2 regions of the Leptothrix cholodnii SP-6 genome follow, and region 1 is predicted to be linked to the other one. Evidence: predicted binding sites of a transcription regulator. Region 1 holds the regulator's gene; the other holds the start of a gene.

Evidence for each region. Region 1 encodes HrcA, which represses chaperone genes, less so after heat shock. Its sites were predicted from a motif close to TTAGCACTCNNNNNNNNNGAGTGCTAA; they were not measured.
Region 2: groES (co-chaperone GroES) is a predicted target of HrcA. The motif match lies at 3,631-3,657, and genes of this name have one in related genera.

What each region holds. Positions count from the first base shown of each region.
Region 1 covers NC_010524.1:3,893,607-3,902,817, reverse strand. Annotated here, with positions in the region: gene rapZ (RNase adapter RapZ) at 1-704, opposite strand, end outside; gene recN (DNA repair protein RecN) at 731-2,434, opposite strand; gene LCHO_RS17370 (NAD kinase) at 2,449-3,339, opposite strand; gene hrcA (heat-inducible transcriptional repressor HrcA) at 3,438-4,463, shown strand; gene LCHO_RS17360 (CBS domain-containing protein) at 4,518-5,183, shown strand; gene LCHO_RS24215 (methyl-accepting chemotaxis protein) at 5,381-7,102, shown strand; gene LCHO_RS17350 (porin) at 7,365-8,438, shown strand; gene LCHO_RS17345 (hypothetical protein) at 8,572-9,211, shown strand, end outside.
Region 2 covers NC_010524.1:514,600-523,810, reverse strand. Annotated here, with positions in the region: gene LCHO_RS21900 (FkbM family methyltransferase) at 1-1,504, shown strand, start outside; gene groL (chaperonin GroEL) at 1,576-3,225, opposite strand; gene groES (co-chaperone GroES) at 3,271-3,561, opposite strand; gene holA (DNA polymerase III subunit delta) at 3,736-4,824, opposite strand; gene LCHO_RS02415 (LPS-assembly lipoprotein LptE) at 4,834-5,406, opposite strand; gene leuS (leucine--tRNA ligase) at 5,403-8,066, opposite strand; gene LCHO_RS02405 (ExbD/TolR family protein) at 8,145-8,585, opposite strand; gene LCHO_RS02400 (MotA/TolQ/ExbB proton channel family protein) at 8,567-9,211, opposite strand, start outside.

The sequences.
Region 1 (9,211 bases):
TCGCGGCCGTTGAGCGGGCGCAGCTCGCGCACGTAATGCGGGTTGGGCAGCACGCGAAGGTCGAACACCAGATCGGCGTCGCGCGGCACGCCGTGCTTGAAGGCGAACGACTCGAACACCAGCGTCAGCGACGAATGTGCCGCGCCGACGAGCTGGCGCACCCAGGTGCGCAGCTGGGCCGGGCGCAGGTCGCTGGTGTCGATCACGGTGCTGACCTCGCGCAGCGAGGCGAGCAGCTCGCGCTCGTGCTCGATCGCGTCGATCAGCGCCGAGCGGGTCTGGCCCTGGTCGTCCTGCCGGCTCGACAGCGGGTGGCGGCGCCGCGTCTCGGAGAAGCGCCGCACCAGCGTGTCCGAGCGCGACTCGAGGAACATCGGCAGGATGCGCGTGCCCTCGCGGCGCAGCTGGTCGACCAGCGGCAGCAGCTTGGGCAGCGACGCGGCGTTGCGCACGTCCACCGCCACCGCCACCTTGCGCACCGCCTGGGCGCGCTGCAGACGGATGAATTCCGGCAGCAGCTCGGGCGGCAGGTTGTCGACGCAGAAATAGCCGGCGTCCTCGAGCGCGTTGAGCGCGACCGACTTGCCGCCGCCCGAGATGCCCGAGATCAGGATCACCGGCTCGGGCAGCGCAGCCAGCTCGGCCGCGGTGGCGCCGGGCACGTGGGTCGGGATGGGCGGCAGGTAGGGCGGTCGGGAGCTCATGGCGTGGGGTGTGTTGGCAGTTCGGTTCAGCGTCGCGCCGGTGGCGTGCCCGCCGATCGCTCGTCCGACTGCACTGCGGCGAGCATTTCCTGGGCGTGCGCCAGTCCGGCACCGGACAGCTGCTGGCCACCCAGCATACGGGCGATCTCGCTGACGCGTTGCTGGCCGGCCACCGCGCGGATCTGGCTGTGCGTGCGGCCCTCGGCGCTGGCCTTGCTGACGACCAGGTGCAGGTCGGCACAGGCCGCCACCTGCGCCAGGTGGGTGACGGCCAGCACCTGGCGCTCGCGGCCGAGTCTTTGCATCAGCCGGCCGACGGTTTCGGCCACCGCGCCGCCGACGCCGGCATCGACCTCGTCGAAGATCAGCGTGCCGGCCGCCGCGCCCTGGGCCAGCCGGATCTGGCTGGTGGTGACGGCGATCGCCAGCGCGATGCGCGAGAGTTCGCCGCCCGAGGCCACCTTGGCGAGCGGGCGCGGCGTGCTGCCGGCATGTCCGGCGACCAGGAACTCGGCCGATTCCAGGCCGTGTGCCTGCACCTCGTCGGCCGGCTGCAGCAGCACCTCGAAGCGCCCGCCGGCCATGCCGAGATCCTGCATCGCCGCGCTGACCGCCTGGGCGAGCTGCGGCGCGGCCTGCCGGCGGCGCGCCGACACCCGGGCGGCTTGGTCGAGCAGCAGCGCCTTGGCCTGCGCGGCGGCCTGCTCCAGCGTGGCCAGATCGGCGGCGGCCTCCAGGCTGCGCAGCTCGTCGCGCCAGCCTTGCAGCGTGGCGGGCAGGTCTTCGGGCTGGCGGCGATAGCGCCGCGCCAGGCTCAGCCAGCTGGCCAGGCGGGCATCGAGCTGGGCCAGCCGGTCGGGGTCGAGTTCGGTGTGGCGCAGTGCCAGGTTGAGGCTGTGGGTGGCGTCGGCCAGCTCGTTCTGCACCGCGCGCAGCACGTCCAGCGCGTTGGCCAGCGCGGGGGTGTAGGCGGCCACGCTTTCGAGCGCGTGCGCGGCCTGGCCGGTCAGCACGCGGGCGCTGGTGTCGGCCTCGCTGGTGAGGTGCAGGGCCAGCTGGGTGGCGTCGAGGATGGCCTGGGCGTGCGCCAGGCGTTCGTGTTCGGCGTTGAGCTCGGCCCACTCGTCGGCCGCCGGTGCCAGCTTGGCCAGCTCGCCGATCTGCCAGGCCAGGCGCTCGCGTTCGCGCTCGATCTCGCCGCCGCGCTCGCGTGCCGAATCGAGCCGGGTCTGGTGCTCGCGCCACTGCGCCCAGGCCTGCGCCAGCGCGCCGGTGTCGAGCCCGGCGTAGGCGTCGAGCAGGGCGCGCACCGAGGCCGGCCGGGTCAGGCTCTGCCAGGCGTGCTGGCCGTGGATGTCGACCAGCTGCTCGCCCAGCTCGCGCAGCTGCGCCACCGTGGCGCTGCTGCCGTTGATCCAGGCGCGGCTCTTGCCCTGCGCGTCGACCGTGCGGCGCAGCAGCAGGCTGTCGTCGGTGCCGAAGCCGGCCTCGTCGAGCCAGGCCGTCAGGGCCGGATCGACGGGCTCGAACTCGGCGCTGATCTCGGCCCGCGTGGCGCCTTCGCGCACCACGCCGGAGTCGCCGCGGCCGCCGAGCGCGAGCTGCAGGGCGTCGATCAGGATCGATTTGCCGGCACCGGTCTCGCCGGTCAGCACCGCGAAGCCGGCGCTGAAGTCGACTTCGAGCGTGGTGACGATGACGAAATCGCGCAGGGACAGTCGCTTGAGCATCGGTGTCTTCTGGGTCACCCGTGGCCGTCGTGCGGCAAGGCGCCTTCGTTCCAGTGCAGCTTGCGGCGCAGGGTGGCGTAATAGTTCCAGCCCGGCGGATGCAGGAAACGCACCCGGTGCGCCGAGCGGCGCACGCTGATGCGGTCGCCGTGCAGCAGGCTGGCGAGGGATTGCATGTCGAAATTGACGCTCGGCTCGCGCCCCGAGACGATGTCGATCGTGACCTCGCCCGAGTCCGGCAGCACGATCGGCCGGTTCGACAGCATGTGCGAGGCGATCGGCACCAGCAGCCAGCCGGCCACGCTCGGGTGAAGGATCGGCCCGCCGGCCGACAGCGCGTAGGCGGTCGAGCCCGTGGGGGACGCCAGGATCAGGCCGTCGGCGCGGAAGTTGGCGACGAACTGGCCGTCGACCGCCACCCGCAGCTCCAGCATCGCGGTCGCGCCGCTGCGCAGCACCACGTCGTTCATGGCCACCGCGTCGTAGATCGGCTCGCCGCCGCGCAGCACGTGGCCTTCGAGCATGGCGCGGGTTTCTTCTTCGTAGTCGCCGTTGAGCACCGCATTGAGCGCACGCGCCACGCCGGCCACCGGCACGTCGGTGATGAAGCCCAGCCGGCCCTGGTTGATGCCGACCACCGGCACGCCGAAACGCGCCAGGTGGCGGGCGATGCCGAGCATGGTGCCGTCGCCGCCGACCACGATCGCGATGTCGCAGTGCCGGCCCAGCTCGTCGGCCGACAGCGCCGTGTAGCCGGTGATGCCGGTGTTCTGCGCGGTGGCCGCCTCGACCGAGACCTCGAGCCCGCGCCGGGTCAGCACATGGGCGATTTCCTCCAGCAACGGGCGCATGCCCTGGGCCTGGTACTTGCCCACGAGCGCGGCGTGACGGAAGCGGCTGATCATGCAGAAATTACACCACAGCGCCTGTGACATGCCGTGCCGTTCGACCCTCGGTTCAGCCCGGTCTGGCGTGCCCACGGGGGCGACCTACAATCGTTTCCATGCTGGATGAACGCGCGAAGATGTTGCTGAAGACGCTGGTCGAGCGCTACATCGCCGACGGCCAGCCGGTGGGCTCGCGCACGCTGTCGAAGACCTCGGGGCTCGAGCTGTCGCCGGCGACCATCCGCAATGTCATGTCCGACCTCGAGGAGCTCGGCCTGATCGCCAGCCCCCACACCTCGGCCGGGCGCATCCCGACCGCCCGCGGCTACCGGCTGTTCGTCGACAGCATGCTCACCAGCCGGGCGTTTGCCCGTGAGGTGGCCGACACCGGCAGCGCGCCGCTGCTCCAGCCCGACCAACCCAAGCGCGTGATCGCCAACGCCGCGCAGCTGCTGTCGAGCCTGAGCCAGTTCGTCGGCGTGGTCACGGTGCCCAAGAAGCCCAGCGTGTTCCGCCACATGGAGTTCCTGCGCCTGGGCGAGCGGCGCGTGCTGCTGATCCTGGTCTCGCCCGACGGCGACGTGCAGAACCGCGTGCTGTTCACCGCCCACGACTACACCCAGAGCCAGCTGGTCGAGGCCACCAACTACCTCAACGCCCACTACGCCGGGCTCAGCATAGAAGGCGTGCGCGAGCGCCTCAAGCTCGAGGTCGACGCCCTGCGCGGCGAGATCGGCACCCTGATGCAGGCGGCCGTGCAGGCCGGCACCGAGGCGGTCAACGAGGACACCGAGCAGCTGATCGTCTCGGGCGAGCGCAACCTGCTGGGCGTGCAGGATTTCGGCAGCGACATGGGCTCGATCCGCAAGATGTTCGACCTGTTCGAGCAGAAGACCCAGCTGCTGCGCCTGCTCGACGGCTCCAGCCGCGCCGACGGCGTGCGCATCTACATCGGCGGCGAGAGCGGCGTGGTGCCGATCGAGGAGCTGTCGGTGGTGTCGGCGCCCTACGAGGTCGACGGCCAGGTGGTCGGTACGCTGGGTGTGATCGGCCCGACCCGCATGGCCTACGAGCGCATGATCCAGATCGTCGACATCACGTCACGCCTGGTGGGCAACGCGCTGAGCCAGAAGCAGGGCTGAGCGGCGTCCCGGCGGCGCCGGCCGCACCCACCGCCGCCCGAGGAGCCTGCGCAGATGTTCTACGTCCACGGCATCGGTGGCCGCATGTACGCCGCCACGCTCGAGCAACTGCGCCAGGTCGCGCCGACGACGGCGGTGGCGCGCCCGCGCCGCATCGCCACGCTGGGCCGCGAGCCCGATGACGCACCGGATCGCCCGCAGTCGCCCCTGTCCACGCCCGCCGACACCGGCCACCGCGCCGCCCTGGCGGCCTACGCCGATGCCGGGCAGGCCCTGCAGCCGCGCCAGTCGCTGCGTTGCGTGGCCGACGTGATGAGCCGGCGCGTGCTGTCGGTGGCGGCCGATGCCAGCGTGCTGCAGGCCTGGCAGCAGCTCGCCCGCGAAGGCATCGGCCAGGCGCCGGTGCTCGACACCGACGCCCGCCTGGTCGGGCTGTTGCTGCGCGCCGAACTGATGCGTGGCGACTCCCTCGAGCGTGCCGCCACCGACCCGCCGGCCTGGCGGGCCTGGCTGGCCCAGCCGGTGCGCGCCGTGATGTGGACGCCCGTGCCGGCGGCATCGCCCGACACCGATCTGCGCCGCCTGGCCGCTGCCCTGCTCGGCACCGGCCTGCCGGGCCTGCCGGTCAGCGACGCGCAGGGCGGGCTGATCGGCTTCGTGTCGCGCTCGGACATCCTGCGCGCCGTCACCGCCGATCCGCCGCTGGACCTGTGGGGCTGAACCGGGCCTGGCGTCCCGATCCGGCAAGACCGGAAAGATTGGCAGTCTGCACGCATCGACCTTGATGTCGCTCAAGCATCGGCGCCCGAGGGTTCAAGCCCGTCGGCCATCGGCCGAAGAATCAGCTCTCAGGTGCTGGCCGGACGAGGGCGTCCACGCCAGCTCGTCCGAATCACCAAAACGACAACAACGTCATCATGAAACTTGGAACCAAACTTCTCGGTGCGTTTCTGGCTGTCTGCCTGCTGGGGGCCATCGTCAGCGGCGTCGGCATCCGCAACGCGGGCCTCATCAACGAGGCGGCCGACACGATGTACGAGCGCGAGCTGATCGGGCTTTCGGAGGTCAAGGAGGCCAACATCGGCCTGCTGTATGTCGGCCGTGCGCTGCGCAACGCGCTGCTGGCGACCACCGACGCACAGCGTGCCGAGGCGCTCAGCCGCGTCAAGGCCCGGATCGTCGAGGTCGAGGCCCATCTCGACAAGGCCCGTCCGCTGTTCGTGCGCGAGGACGGCAAGCGCAAGTTCGTCGAAACCGACCGGCTCTGGCAGACCTACAAGCAGACGGCCGAGAAGATGTACGGCGTGGCCCAGGCGTCAGCCCTGAGCGACAGCGTCGACGTGGCGGTCTACCTGTTCGGCGATTACGCGAAAGCCAGCAACGCGGTCGACGATGCGATGACGGCGCTGGCCGAGTTCAAGGCCGAAAACGCCCGCAGCACCGCCCTGGAAGTGACCGAGATCTACGAAAGCGGCCGCGCCATGATGCTGCTGCTGGTGGCGCTGTCGGTCGCCGTGGGGCTGGCCTGCGGCTACTGGCTGAGCCGCTCGGTCACGCGCCAGCTGGGCACCGAACCCGAGGTTGCCGCCGACCTGGCCCGGCGGGTGGCCGAGGGCGACCTGTCCACGCCCATCAGCCTGCGCGCGGGTGACACCGTCAGCGTGATGGCGGCGCTCAGCACCATGCAGGCGGCCCTGTCGGCGGTGGTGGCCAACGTGCGCGGCAATGCCGAAAGCGTCGCCACCGCCAGCTCGCAGATCGCGCAGGGCAACGTCGACCTCAGCCAGCGCACCGAAGAGCAGGCCAGCGCGCTGCAGCAGACCGCCGCCACGATGGACCAGCTGACCAGCACCGTGCGCAACAACGCCGACAGCGCCAAGCAGGCCAACCAGCTGGCGCTGGGCGCGTGCAACGTCGCCACCCGGGGCGGCGAGGTGGTGGCCCAGGTGGTCGACACCATGAAGGGCATCAACGACAGCTCCAAGCGCATCGCCGACATCATCGCGGTGATCGACGGCATCGCCTTCCAGACCAACATCCTGGCGCTGAACGCGGCCGTCGAGGCGGCGCGTGCCGGCGAGCAGGGCCGCGGCTTCGCCGTGGTGGCCGCCGAGGTGCGCAGCCTGGCGCAGCGCAGCGCCGACGCGGCCAAGGAGATCAAGACGCTCATCACGCGCAGCGTCGAGCAGGTCGAGAACGGCAGCGCCCTGGTCGATCAGGCCGGTGGCTCGATGACCGAGATCGTCGGCGCGATCCAGCGTGTCACCGACATCGTGGCCGAGATCAGCGCCGCCAGCGTCGAGCAGAGTGCCGGCGTCAGCCAGGTCGGCCAGGCCGTCTCGCAGATGGACCAGGTGACGCAGCAGAACGCCGCTCTGGTCGAAGAAAGCGCCGCCGCGGCCGAGAGCCTGCGCCAGCAGGCCGAACAGCTGGTCGGGATCGTCAGCGTGTTCAAGCTGGGTCACGAGGTGGCAGGCGCCCGCGCGGCGGGGCACTCGCGCAGCAGCGCCAGGCCGCAGGCCCCGGCAGCGCCGCGTGCGCCGCTGTCGCCGCGCGCGCCGGCCGCCCAGGCCAGCGCGCCGGCCCGCGCCACGCCGCAGCCGGCACAAGCCGCCGAGCAGGACTGGACGTCGTTCTGAAGCGGTCCGGCCGGAGGCGGGGCTGACGCAGTCCTCTGCACCATCAAAAAGGGTCTGGCGAATTGCCAGACCCTTTTTTCATGCCTGCCCGACGTGTCGCGCCTGTGACGTCGGATGATTTTTTCGAAGCTGTGGGGCAGGTGCATCGGCCGCGGGTAGGGCCCGAGTGCGTCATCGGTTTGCAACAAGTGGAAATTAGCCTTGACTGGCTCGGATGCGGTTTCCCGCGGACGTTCAAAGCCAACAACCGAACTCATCAGCCATGCAGATCAATACCCGCAAGAACATTTTCTCGATCGCCGCCTTGCTGGCCCTCGTCGGCGCTGCGGCGCCGATGGCCGCTTCGGCCCAGTCGACCGAATTCACCTGGTACGGCCGCATCGACCTCGGCCTGGAAAGCACCAGCGACGGCGATGTCTCGCGCATCATGGCCAGCAACTTCGCCTCGCGCCTGGGCATCAAGGGCGAGCACAAGTTCAACCCCGCCCTGAGCGCCATCTTCCAGGTCGAGACCGGCGTCGCCCCTGACGACACCGCCAACAGCAAGGCCTTCGCCAACCGCAACAGCTTCGTCGGCCTGAAGTCCGCCAACGCCGGCACCGTGCTGGTCGGCACCTACGACATGCCGCTCAAGACCCTGGAAGGCACCTCCGGCGGCCTGTGGGGCCAGGGCGACCTGCTCGAGATCCTGGTGCACGGCAAGGGCAGCCGCGTCGCCATCGGCAACGCCAACTTCCAGAACGTGCACACCCGCAAGACCAACGTGCTGCACTACGCCAGCCCGAAGTTCGCCAACGCGATCGTCGCCAAGGTGGCCTACTCGCCTGACGAGGCCAAGACCACGGTCCTGAACAAGGCGGTGTTCGGCGCCTCGGTCGAGTACAACGACGGCATGTTCAACGGCGGCGTCGCCATCGAGAACCAGAAGGACGCCATCGCCGCCGGCAAGGCGATGAAGGCCACCAAGGTCACGCTGGGCACGGCCCTGAGCGACTTCACCGTGGGCGTCGCCTTCAGCAAGCTCGACAACAGCAACGGCAAGGAAACCAGCAACGCCGTCATCACCGGCGCCTACAAGCTGGACTCGGCCCTCACCCTGAAGGCCAGCCTGGGCAAGTCGGGCGAGTCGAGCACCGGCGCCAACGACGGCATCAAGGGCATGGCCTTCGAAGCCAACTACGCCATCGACAAGCAAGTCGCCGTCTACGGCTACTTCACCAAGCTGACCAACGACTCGGCCGCTCGCGGCACCCTGGTCAGTTCGGACAACTTCCCGAGCGTCGTCGCCGGCAAGGACCCGCGCGCCCTGGGCGCGGGCGTGCGCTACTCGTTCTGATCGGTCGGCTCGCGCCGACCTTGTCCAAGCGGTACCCGCAGCGGCCGACGCCGATGCCGGGTATTGCAGCACCGGCCTGCGCTGATCGATGCGTCGATCACCGCGGGCCGCTTTGCCTTCGAAGGAAAGACACATGACCCGACTGCGCCTTGCCACCCTCGCCGCACCGCTGATGCTGGCCGCCCTGACCGGCTGCGCCGCACTGGGCGAGCGCCACGCCCCGATGCATGCCCGCCACCACGATGCCGGCACCTACTCGTTCGGCCTGTGGGGTGACATGCCCTACAAGAAGGCTGGCGACGACAAGAAACTGCCGGCCGTGCTGGCCAGCATCAACCGCTCCGACATCGCCTTCTCGATCTACGACGGCGACATCAAGGACGGCAGTTCCAAATGCACCGACGACATCTACACCGACGCGCTGACGATGTTTGCCGGCATGCGCCGTCCGGTGGTCTACGTGCCCGGCGACAACGAATGGACCGATTGCCATCGACTCAACAACGGCGGCTTTGACGCGCTGGAGCGCCTGGCCCATCTGCGCCGCGTCATGTACCCGACCCTTGCCAGCCTCGGGCAGGTGCAGATGCCGCTCGAGCACCAGGGCCAGGCGCCGGGCGACAAGTACATCGAGAACACGCGCTTCAGCCACGGCCCGGTGCTGTTCGTCGGCCTCAACGTGCCGGGCAGCAACAACAACGTCGTGCTCAACGCCAAGGAGTGCATCAGCAAGAGTGCGCGCACGGTCGCGCAGTGCGACGCGGCCAATGCCG
Region 2 (9,211 bases), 1.5 Mb from region 1:
CGACGACAAGCGCCTGAAGTTCCACACGCCCAACCGCATGACGCAGTGGCGTGTCGAAAGCCTCTTCACCAAGGAACCCGACACCATCGCCTGGCTCAAGCAGATGAAGAGCGGCGAGGTACTGGTCGATGTCGGCGCCAACGTGGGCATGTACTCGGTGTTCGGCGCGGTCTGCCGCGGCGTGCAGGTGCATGCCTTCGAACCCGAGTCGCAGAACTACGCCCTGCTCAACAGCAACATCGCCTTGAATGGGTTGTCGGGCCGGGTGGTGGCTTACCCGCTCGCGTTGTCGGACACCAGTGGCGCCGACAAGCTGTACCTGTCGGACTTCAGCCCGGGCGGCTCGTGCCACTCGTTTGGCGAGCAGGTCGGCTTCGATCTCAAGCCGCGCGGCTCGGCCTTTGCCCAGGGCGCATTCAGCGTCACGCTCGACCAGCTGGTGAGCGCCGGATCGGTGCCCGTTCCGGACCACATCAAGCTCGACGTCGACGGCTTCGAGCACAAGGTGATCGCGGGGGCACTCACCACCTTGCGCGATCCGAAGGTCAAGACCGTCCTGGTCGAACTCAACACCCATCTGGACGAACACCGGCAGGTGATCCAGACCTTGCATGAACTCGGCTTCAGCCATGACCCGCAGCAGGCCCAGGGCGCTCTGCGGGCGTCGGGGGCCTTCGAGGGCGTCGGCGAGTTCATCTTCACGCGCCAGCTTGAAAAGAAGGTCGAACTGATCCAGCGCACCACGCTCAGGCTGCCGATGTCGAGCCGGGCCCGAGACGTGTTGCACCACGTGCTGGAGCGGGTTGCGCAGGCGCCGGTCACCGACGCGCCGTTCCCGCATGCGGTGATCGACGACGTGTTCCCGCCCGACTACTACGCCGAGATGCTGCGCCAGTTCCCGGCCTTGTCGAGCATGCGGCCGCTGAGCGAAACCGGACGTGTCGGCAAGGACAACTACAAGGAGCGCATGACCACGCTCTTTGAAGAAAGCGACTTCGCCCGTCTGAGCCAGGAGCAGGCGCGCTTCTGGCGCGAACTCGCGGACTGGATGTACAGCGACACATTCCTGCAAGCGTTTGTCGAGAAGTTCCACCAAGCACTGGAACCACGCATCGCCGCCGTGCAGCGGGCCGAAGGCCAACTCAACGTGCGTGGCGATGCGCTGCTGGTCAACGACCAGACCCGCTACGCCATCGGACCGCACACCGATGCGCCACATCGGCTGGTGACGTTCCTCTTCTATCTGCCGTCGGACACCTCCATGCAGGAACTGGGCACGTCGCTCTACCGGCCCAAACAAGCCGACTTCACCTGCTGGGGCGGCCCTCACTATCCACACGCGAAATTCGATCAGGTCGGACGGGTCGATTTCCTGCCCAACCGGCTGCTCGCCTTTCCGAAGACGGAGCGGTCATTTCACGGCGTCGAGCCGATCGATCGTGCCGACGTCAACCGGCGACTGCTGATCAACAACATCCGGCTCACGAACCGGGTGATGTACTGACCGGACAATAAAAAAGGGCCGCGTCACCGCGGCCCTTCTCACTTGCCTGAGCCGTGCTCAGACGGCGGACATCACATGTCCATGCCGCCCATGCCGCCCATGCCACCCATGCCGCCGGGCATGCCGCCGCCGGCGGCTTCATCCTTCGGAGCCTCGGCAACCATGCACTCGGTGGTCAGCATCAGCGATGCGACCGACGCGGCGTTCTGCAGCGCGGTGCGGGTCACCTTGGTCGGGTCCAGGATGCCCATTTCGATCATGTCGCCATAGGTGTCGTTGGCGGCGTTGAAGCCGTAGTTGCCCGAACCGGCCAGCACGGCGTTCACGACGACGGAGGCTTCGCCGCCGGCGTTGTAGACGATTTCGCGCAGCGGGGCTTCGATCGCCTTCAGGACCAGCTTGATGCCGGCGTCCTGGTCGGCGTTGTCGCCCTTGATCTCGCCAGCAGCCTGCTTGGCACGCAGCAGAGCCACGCCGCCGCCAGCCACGATGCCTTCTTCGACGGCTGCGCGGGTTGCGTGCAGGGCGTCTTCGACACGGGCCTTCTTTTCCTTCATCTCGACTTCGGTGGCCGCGCCGACCTTGATCAGTGCAACACCGCCGGCCAGCTTGGCCACGCGCTCTTGCAGCTTTTCACGGTCGTAGTCGCTGGTGGCTTCTTCGATCTGGATGCGGATCTGCTTGACGCGGGCTTCGATGTCGCCAGCGGCACCGGCGCCGTCGATGATGGTGGTGTTTTCCTTGCCCACTTCGACGCGCTTGGCCTGGCCCAGATCGGCCAGCGTGACCTTCTCGAGCGTCAGGCCGACTTCTTCGGCGATGACCTTGCCGCCGGTCAGGATGGCGATGTCTTCGAGCATGGCCTTGCGGCGGTCGCCGAAGCCAGGCGCCTTGACGGCCACGACCTTCAGGATGCCGCGGATGGTGTTGACCACCAGGGTCGCCAGCGCTTCGCCGTCGACTTCTTCAGCAATGATCAGCAGCGGACGGCCGGCCTTGGCCACCTGCTCCAGCGTGGGCAGCAGGTCGCGGATGTTCGAGATCTTCTTGTCGAACAGCAGGACGAACGGGTTGTCCAGCAGCGCGGCTTGCTTCTCGGGGTTGTTGATGAAGTACGGCGACAGGTAGCCGCGGTCGAACTGCATGCCTTCGACGACGTCGAGCTCGTTGTCCAGCGACTTGCCGTCTTCGACGGTGATGACGCCTTCCTTGCCGACCTTGTCCATCGCGTTGGCGATGATGGTGCCGATCGATTCGTCGCTGTTGGCCGAGATCGAGCCAACCTGGGCGATTTCCTTCGACGTCGTGGTGGCCTTCGAAGCCTTCTTCAGCTCGGCGACCAGGGCGTGCACCGCCTTGTCGATGCCGCGCTTCAGATCCATCGGGTTCATGCCGGCGGCCACGTACTTCATGCCTTCGCGCACGATGGCCTGGGCCAGCACGGTGGCGGTGGTGGTGCCGTCACCGGCGTTGTCGCTGGTCTTGGAAGCAACTTCCTTGACCATCTGCGCGCCCATGTTCTGCAGCTTGTCCTTGAGCTCGATTTCCTTGGCCACGGACACACCGTCCTTGGTCACGGTCGGGGCGCCGAACGAGCGCTCGAGCACCACGTTGCGACCCTTGGGGCCCAGGGTGACCTTGACCGCGTTGGCCAGGATGTTCACGCCTTCGACCATGCGGGCACGTGCCTCGCCGCCAAAGATCACGTCTTTTGCTGCCATGTTCAATTCTCCAGATTCAGTTGTTCGGGTGCGTGGCGTGGTGGCTTACTTGCCGACCACGGCGAAGAGGTCTTCTTCGCGCATCACGAGCAGTTCGTCGCCGTCGACCTTGACGGTCTGGCCGCTGTACTTGCCGAACAGGACGCGGTCACCGACGGCCACGTTCAGGGCGACGAAATCACCCTTGTCATTGCGCTTGCCCGGGCCGACGGCCAGCACTTCGCCTTGGTCAGGCTTTTCGGCGGCGTTGTCGGGGATGACGATGCCCGATGCGGTCTTGGTTTCTTGTTCAAGGCGCTTGACGATCACGCGATCGTGCAGGGGACGAAGCTTCATTGCATCTCCTAGGTAGGCTGAGCTGGATTCGGGTGGGGCGTCCGGCCCCTTGGACGGGAGCCTGGACCACTAGCACTCACCACCGGCGAGTGCTAACGAAAACAGATTATAGGAACGGTCCGCCGCGTTTCAAGAGGGGCGCCCGCACGATTTGTGTGGGCACGTGCGCCGCGATCAGGCGCGCAGGGCCAGCCGCGCGGCGGTCTTGGCGCCGCCGCCCTGCCCCGGCAGCGCGTCGATGGTCATCAGCAGCAGGCGCTGCAAGGCGGCCCACGGATCCTGCGGCCAGCCCGGTGCGCGCAGGCCCTTGACGATGCCGTCGCACAGGTGGGCGGCGGCGATCAGCTCGGCCAGCCGCTCGGTGGACAGGCCGGGCACGATGCGCTCGAAGAGCTTTTCCTTGACGCCCCAGACCCGCGCCTCGCGCAAGGCCATCGGCAGCGGCCGGCCCTGCTGCAGCGCCGCCTGCACGCGCGCGAGCGAGCGCAGGTCTTCGCTCAAGGTCCAGTGCACCAGCACGGCGGCTTCGCCCTCGGCCTGCAGGCCCTCGAGCATGCGCAGCGCGCGCGCCACCTGGCCGGCCAGCACCGACTCGCCGAGCTTGAAGACGTCGTAGCGCGCGACGTTCAGCACCGCGCCCTCGACCTGCTCGAAGGTCAGCACGCCCGGCGGATGGAGCAGCCCGAGCTTGCTGATCTCCTGGTGCGCGGCCAACAGGTTGCCCTCGATGCAGTCGGCAAAAAACGCCAGGCAGCGCTGGCCGGGCTCGCCGTCCTCGACGCGCTGCTGCTGCGCCGCCAGCCGCTGGGCGATCCACTGCGGCAGCGCGCGGCGCTCGATCGGGTCGACCCGCACGCTCGCACCGGCGCCGTCGAGCGCGGTGAACCAGGCGCTGGCGAGCTGGGTGCGGTCCAGCCGCGGCAGCACGATCAGCGTGATGTTGTCGTCCGACAGCGTCTCGACGTAACGCTGCAGCGCCTCCGAGCCGTCCTTGCCGGGCTTGCCGCCGGGGATGCGGATCTCGATCAGTCGCTTGTCGGCGAACAGGCTCAGCGCCTGGGCCTCGCCGAGCAGGCCCGACCAGTCGAAATGCGCACCGGCGACGGTGTACACGCTGCGCTCGGTGTGGCCGGCCTTGCGGGCGGCGGCGCGGATCAGGTCGGCGGCTTCCTGCGCCAGCAGCGGCTCGTCGCCGTGGATCACGTAGAGCGGGCGCAAGCCGCGCTGCAGGGCGGCGCCGAGCTGATCGGAGCGCAGTTGCACGGCGCGGCCTCAGCGAGCGGCAGACGCGGCCGAGGCCGGCGCGGCAGCGGGTGCCAGCGCGGCCAGGCGCCGCAGCACCTGGTTGGCGATGTCGCCATGCATGTTGCGCAACAGCAGCTGGGCCTCGTTTTCCTTGGCCAGCGCGTCGTTTTCGGCGTAGCTCATGTCGCGGCTCTGGGCGAGTTCGGTCGGGCCGAGCAGTTCGCGGCCGGCAGCGTCCAGCACACGGAAACGCAAGGCGGCGCGCAAGGTCAGCTCGCGCACCTGACCGGCGGCGGTGGAGGCGGCCACCACCCGACCGGACGTGTCGACGATCGCTTCGAGCACCGCGTCGGCCTCGCCGGCAGCTTCGACCAGCTGCGCACCGGGGCTCAGGCGCAGCTGGCGGCGCAACTCGTCGGCCATCGACGAATAGCGATCGAAACCCTTCAGATGGATGCGCTTGAGCTGCAGCTCGGGCGGGCGGCGCAGCTGGAAGCCGCAGCCCGCCAGCGCCGCGAGCAGCGCACCGGCCGCACCGGCCGCACCGGCCCGCACCAGCAGGCGCCGGCGCGGCGCGCGATCGAACGGGGCCGTGCTCACACCACCACGTTGACGAGGCGGCCCGGCACCACGATCAACTTCCTGATCGGCTTGCCGTCGGCGAACTTGGCAACCTCGGCGCTGGCCGCAGCGGCCGCCTCGATCGCGGCCTTGTCGGCTGCGGCGGGCACCTTGATCGAACCGCGCGTCTTGCCGTTGACCTGCAGCACCAGCTCGATCTCGTCCTGCACCAGCGCGGCTTCGACGACCTCGGGCCACGGCGCGTCGAGCAGGTCGCCCAGCTTGGCGGCATAACCGAGTTCGGACCACAGGTGATGCGTGATGTGCGGGCAGGCCGGATACAGGCCGCGCAGCAGCACCGAATAACCTTCGCGCAACACGGCCGCGCTGCCGGCGCTGCCGTCGTGCTTGTAGGCCTCGAGCGCGTTGAGCAGCTTCATCGAGCCGCTGACCACCGTGTTGTACTGCATGCGCTCGTAGTCGTAGCTGACCTGCCTGAGCACCAGATGCACCTCGCGGCGCAGCGCCTTGGCATCACCCGACAGCTCGGCGCCGACCTCGGTCGCGCCCTTCAGCAACTCGGCCTGCTTGACGCCGAAGCCCCACACGCGCTTGAGGAAACGGTGCGCGCCTTCGACGCCGGCGTCGTTCCACTCCAGCGTCTGCTCGGGCGGCGACGCGAACATCACGAACAGCCGGGCCGTGTCGGCGCCGTACTGGTTGATCAGGTCCTGCGGATCGACGCCGTTGTTCTTGGACTTCGACATCGTGCCGATGCCGCCGTAATCCACCGCCGAGCCGTCGCTCTTGAGCTTGGCGCCGGTGACCTTGCCGCCGGCGTCGAACACGTTCTCGACCTCGTGCGGCCAGAAGTACTCGATGCCACCCTTGTCGGTGCGGCGCGAGTAGATGTGGTTGAGCACCATGCCTTGCGTGAGCAGCTTGGTGAAGGGTTCGTTGACCTTCACCAGACCCAGGTCGCGCATCACCTTGGTCCAGAAGCGCGCGTACAGCAGGTGCAGGATCGCGTGTTCGATGCCGCCGATGTACTGGTCCATCGGCATCCAGTAGTCGGTGCCGCCGGCGACCATCTGTTCGCTGTTGCGGGCGTCGCAATAGCGCATGAAGTACCACGAGCTGTCCACGAAGGTGTCCATCGTGTCGGTCTCGCGCTGCGCGGGCTTGCCGCAGCAGGGGCAGGCGACGTTCAGGAAGTCGGTGCGCTTCTTGAGCGGATTGCCGCTGCCATCGGGCACGCAGTCGATCGGCAGCACGACCGGCAGATCCTTCTCGGGCACCGGCACCGAGCCGCAATCGTCGCAATGGATGATCGGGATCGGCGTGCCCCAGTAACGCTGGCGGCTGATGCCCCAGTCGCGCAGGCGCCAGGTGGTTTTCTTCTCGCCCAGGCCCTGAGCGCCGACGAGTTCGGCGACCTTGGAAACGGCCTCCTTGTACGGCAGTCCGTCGAGCAGACCCGAGTTGACGCACACCGCGCGCTGCTTGTCGCCGTACCAGTCGGCCCAGCCGTCGAGGCTGAAGGTCTGGCCTTCGGCCTGCACGACCTGCCGGATCGAGATGCCGTATTTCTTGGCGAACGCGAAATCGCGCTCGTCGTGCGCCGGCACGCCCATCACGGCACCGTCGCCGTAGCTCATCAGCACGTAGTTGCCGACCCAGACCTCGACCTGCGCGCCCGTCAGCGGGTGCGTCACGAACAGGCCCGTGGGCAGGCCCTTCTTCTCCTGCGTGGCGAGTTCGGCTTCGGTGGTGCCGCCATGCGCACATTCGGCGATGAACGCGGCCAGCGCCGGGTTCGTCGCCGCGGCGTGTGCAGCCAGCGGATGCTCCGGCGCCACGGCGCAGAAGGTCACGCCCATGATGGTGTCGGCGCGGGTCGTGAAGACGTAGAGCTTGCCGCCCTGGATCAGCTCACCGTCGGCGCCCGCGATCTGGTGCGGGAAGGCGAAACGCACGCCCTCGCTCTTGCCGATCCAGTTCTCCTGCATCAGGCGCACGCGCTCGGGCCAACCCGACAGGTAGTTCGGATCTTCCGGATTGGCCACCGCGCCGAGCAACTCATCGGCGTACTTGACGATGTTGAGGTAGTAGCCCGGGATCTCACGCTTCTCGACCAGCGCGCCCGAACGCCAGCCGCGGCCGTCGATGACCTGCTCGTTGGCCAGCACGGTCTGGTCGACCGGGTCCCAGTTGACGACCTGGGTGCGGCGCTCGGCGATGCCGGCTTCGAGCATCTTCAGGAACAGCCACTGGTTCCATTTGTAGTAGGTCGGGTCGCAGGTGGCGACCTCGCGGCTCCAGTCGATCGCCAGGCCCATCGCCAGCATCTGGCCCTTCATGGTGGCGATGTTCTCGCGCGTCCATTTTTCGGGCGGCACGCTGTTCTTGAGCGCGGCGTTTTCGGCCGGCAGGCCGAAGGCATCCCAGCCCATCGGCATCAGCACGTTCATGCCCTTCATGCGCAGCTGGCGCGTGAGCATGTCGTTGATGGTGTAGTTGCGCACGTGGCCCATGTGCAGCTTGCCGCTGGGGTACGGCAGCATCGAGCAGGCGTAGAACTTGGGCTTGAGCTGGCCCTGGCTGTCGCGGGCGTTTTCGTCGACGCGGTAGGCATCGGCCGCGACCCACTGCGCATGGGCGGCGGATTCGATGGCGGCGGGATCGTACTTTTCGTTCATGGCGCGGGCACTACGTCGGGGCCGGTTCGACCCGATCGGGCGGCCGGCCTGGGAGGCGAAAGAGGCGGATTATCGTCGTCAGCGCGGGCCCGATGCGGCCGCGCCGGGCTCGGTGACGAAGGCGATGCGGTTCAGGCCGGCCGTCTGCAGCTGGCCGATCAGCCGAGCCACCAGGCCGTAGGGCGCGGCTTGGTCGGCGCGCAGCTGGACCTCGGGCGGCGTGCCGCCGCGCTGGCCGATCTCGGTCAGGCGCTGCGCGAACGCCGCCGGCTCCAGCCGCTCGTCACCGATGTAGAGCGCGCCGTTGGCCTGCAGCGCGATCGACACCGACTGCGGCGTCTCGTTGACCGGGCCGGCGCCGTCGGCGCGTGGCAGGTCGAGCTTGAGGCTGGCGCTCATCAGCGGCGCGGTGATCATGAAGATCACCAGCAGCACCAGCATCACGTCGATCAGCGGCGTCATGTTGATGTCGCTCATCGGCTGGGGCAGGCTGCGGCGCTCTAGCCGGCCGAAGGCCATGATTCCTCGCCGGCCGGCGGATGGCGCGGGGTCAGGCCGGCCTGCTCGACCAGCATCTCGCGCAGGTCATGGGCGTAGCCTTCGAGATCGGCCTCGCAGGCGCCGACCCATTTGCCGAACAGGTTGTAGGCCAGCACGGCGGGGATCGCCACCGCCAGGCCGGCGGCGGTCATGATGAGCGCCTCGCCGACCGGGCCGGCGACCTTGTCGATGCTGACGCTGCCCGCCGCCGAGATGCCCAGCAGCGCGTGGTAGATGCCCCAGACCGTGCCGAACAGGCCGATGAACGGCGCCGTGGCACCGACCGACGCGAGCAGCACCTGGCCCTGCTGCAGCTGTGCCAGCACGCCGTGCAGCGCGTCGCGCAGGCGGCGCGTCAGCTGCGCCTGGGTGTGCGTGCCGGCTTCGAGCGTGTCGGCCGAGACCGGGCGCAGCGCGGCGTCGAGCAGCGGCAGCAGCAGCTGTTCGCGGTCACGGCTGGCGAGCAGGCGCTGACCGGCGTCGAGGTCGGGCGCACGCCAGAAGGCCGGCACGACCACGGCCAGATCGCGGCGTGCGCGGCCCAGCACCCAGCTCTTCCAGAAGATCAGCACCCAGGCACTCACCGACATCGCCAGCAGCAGCAG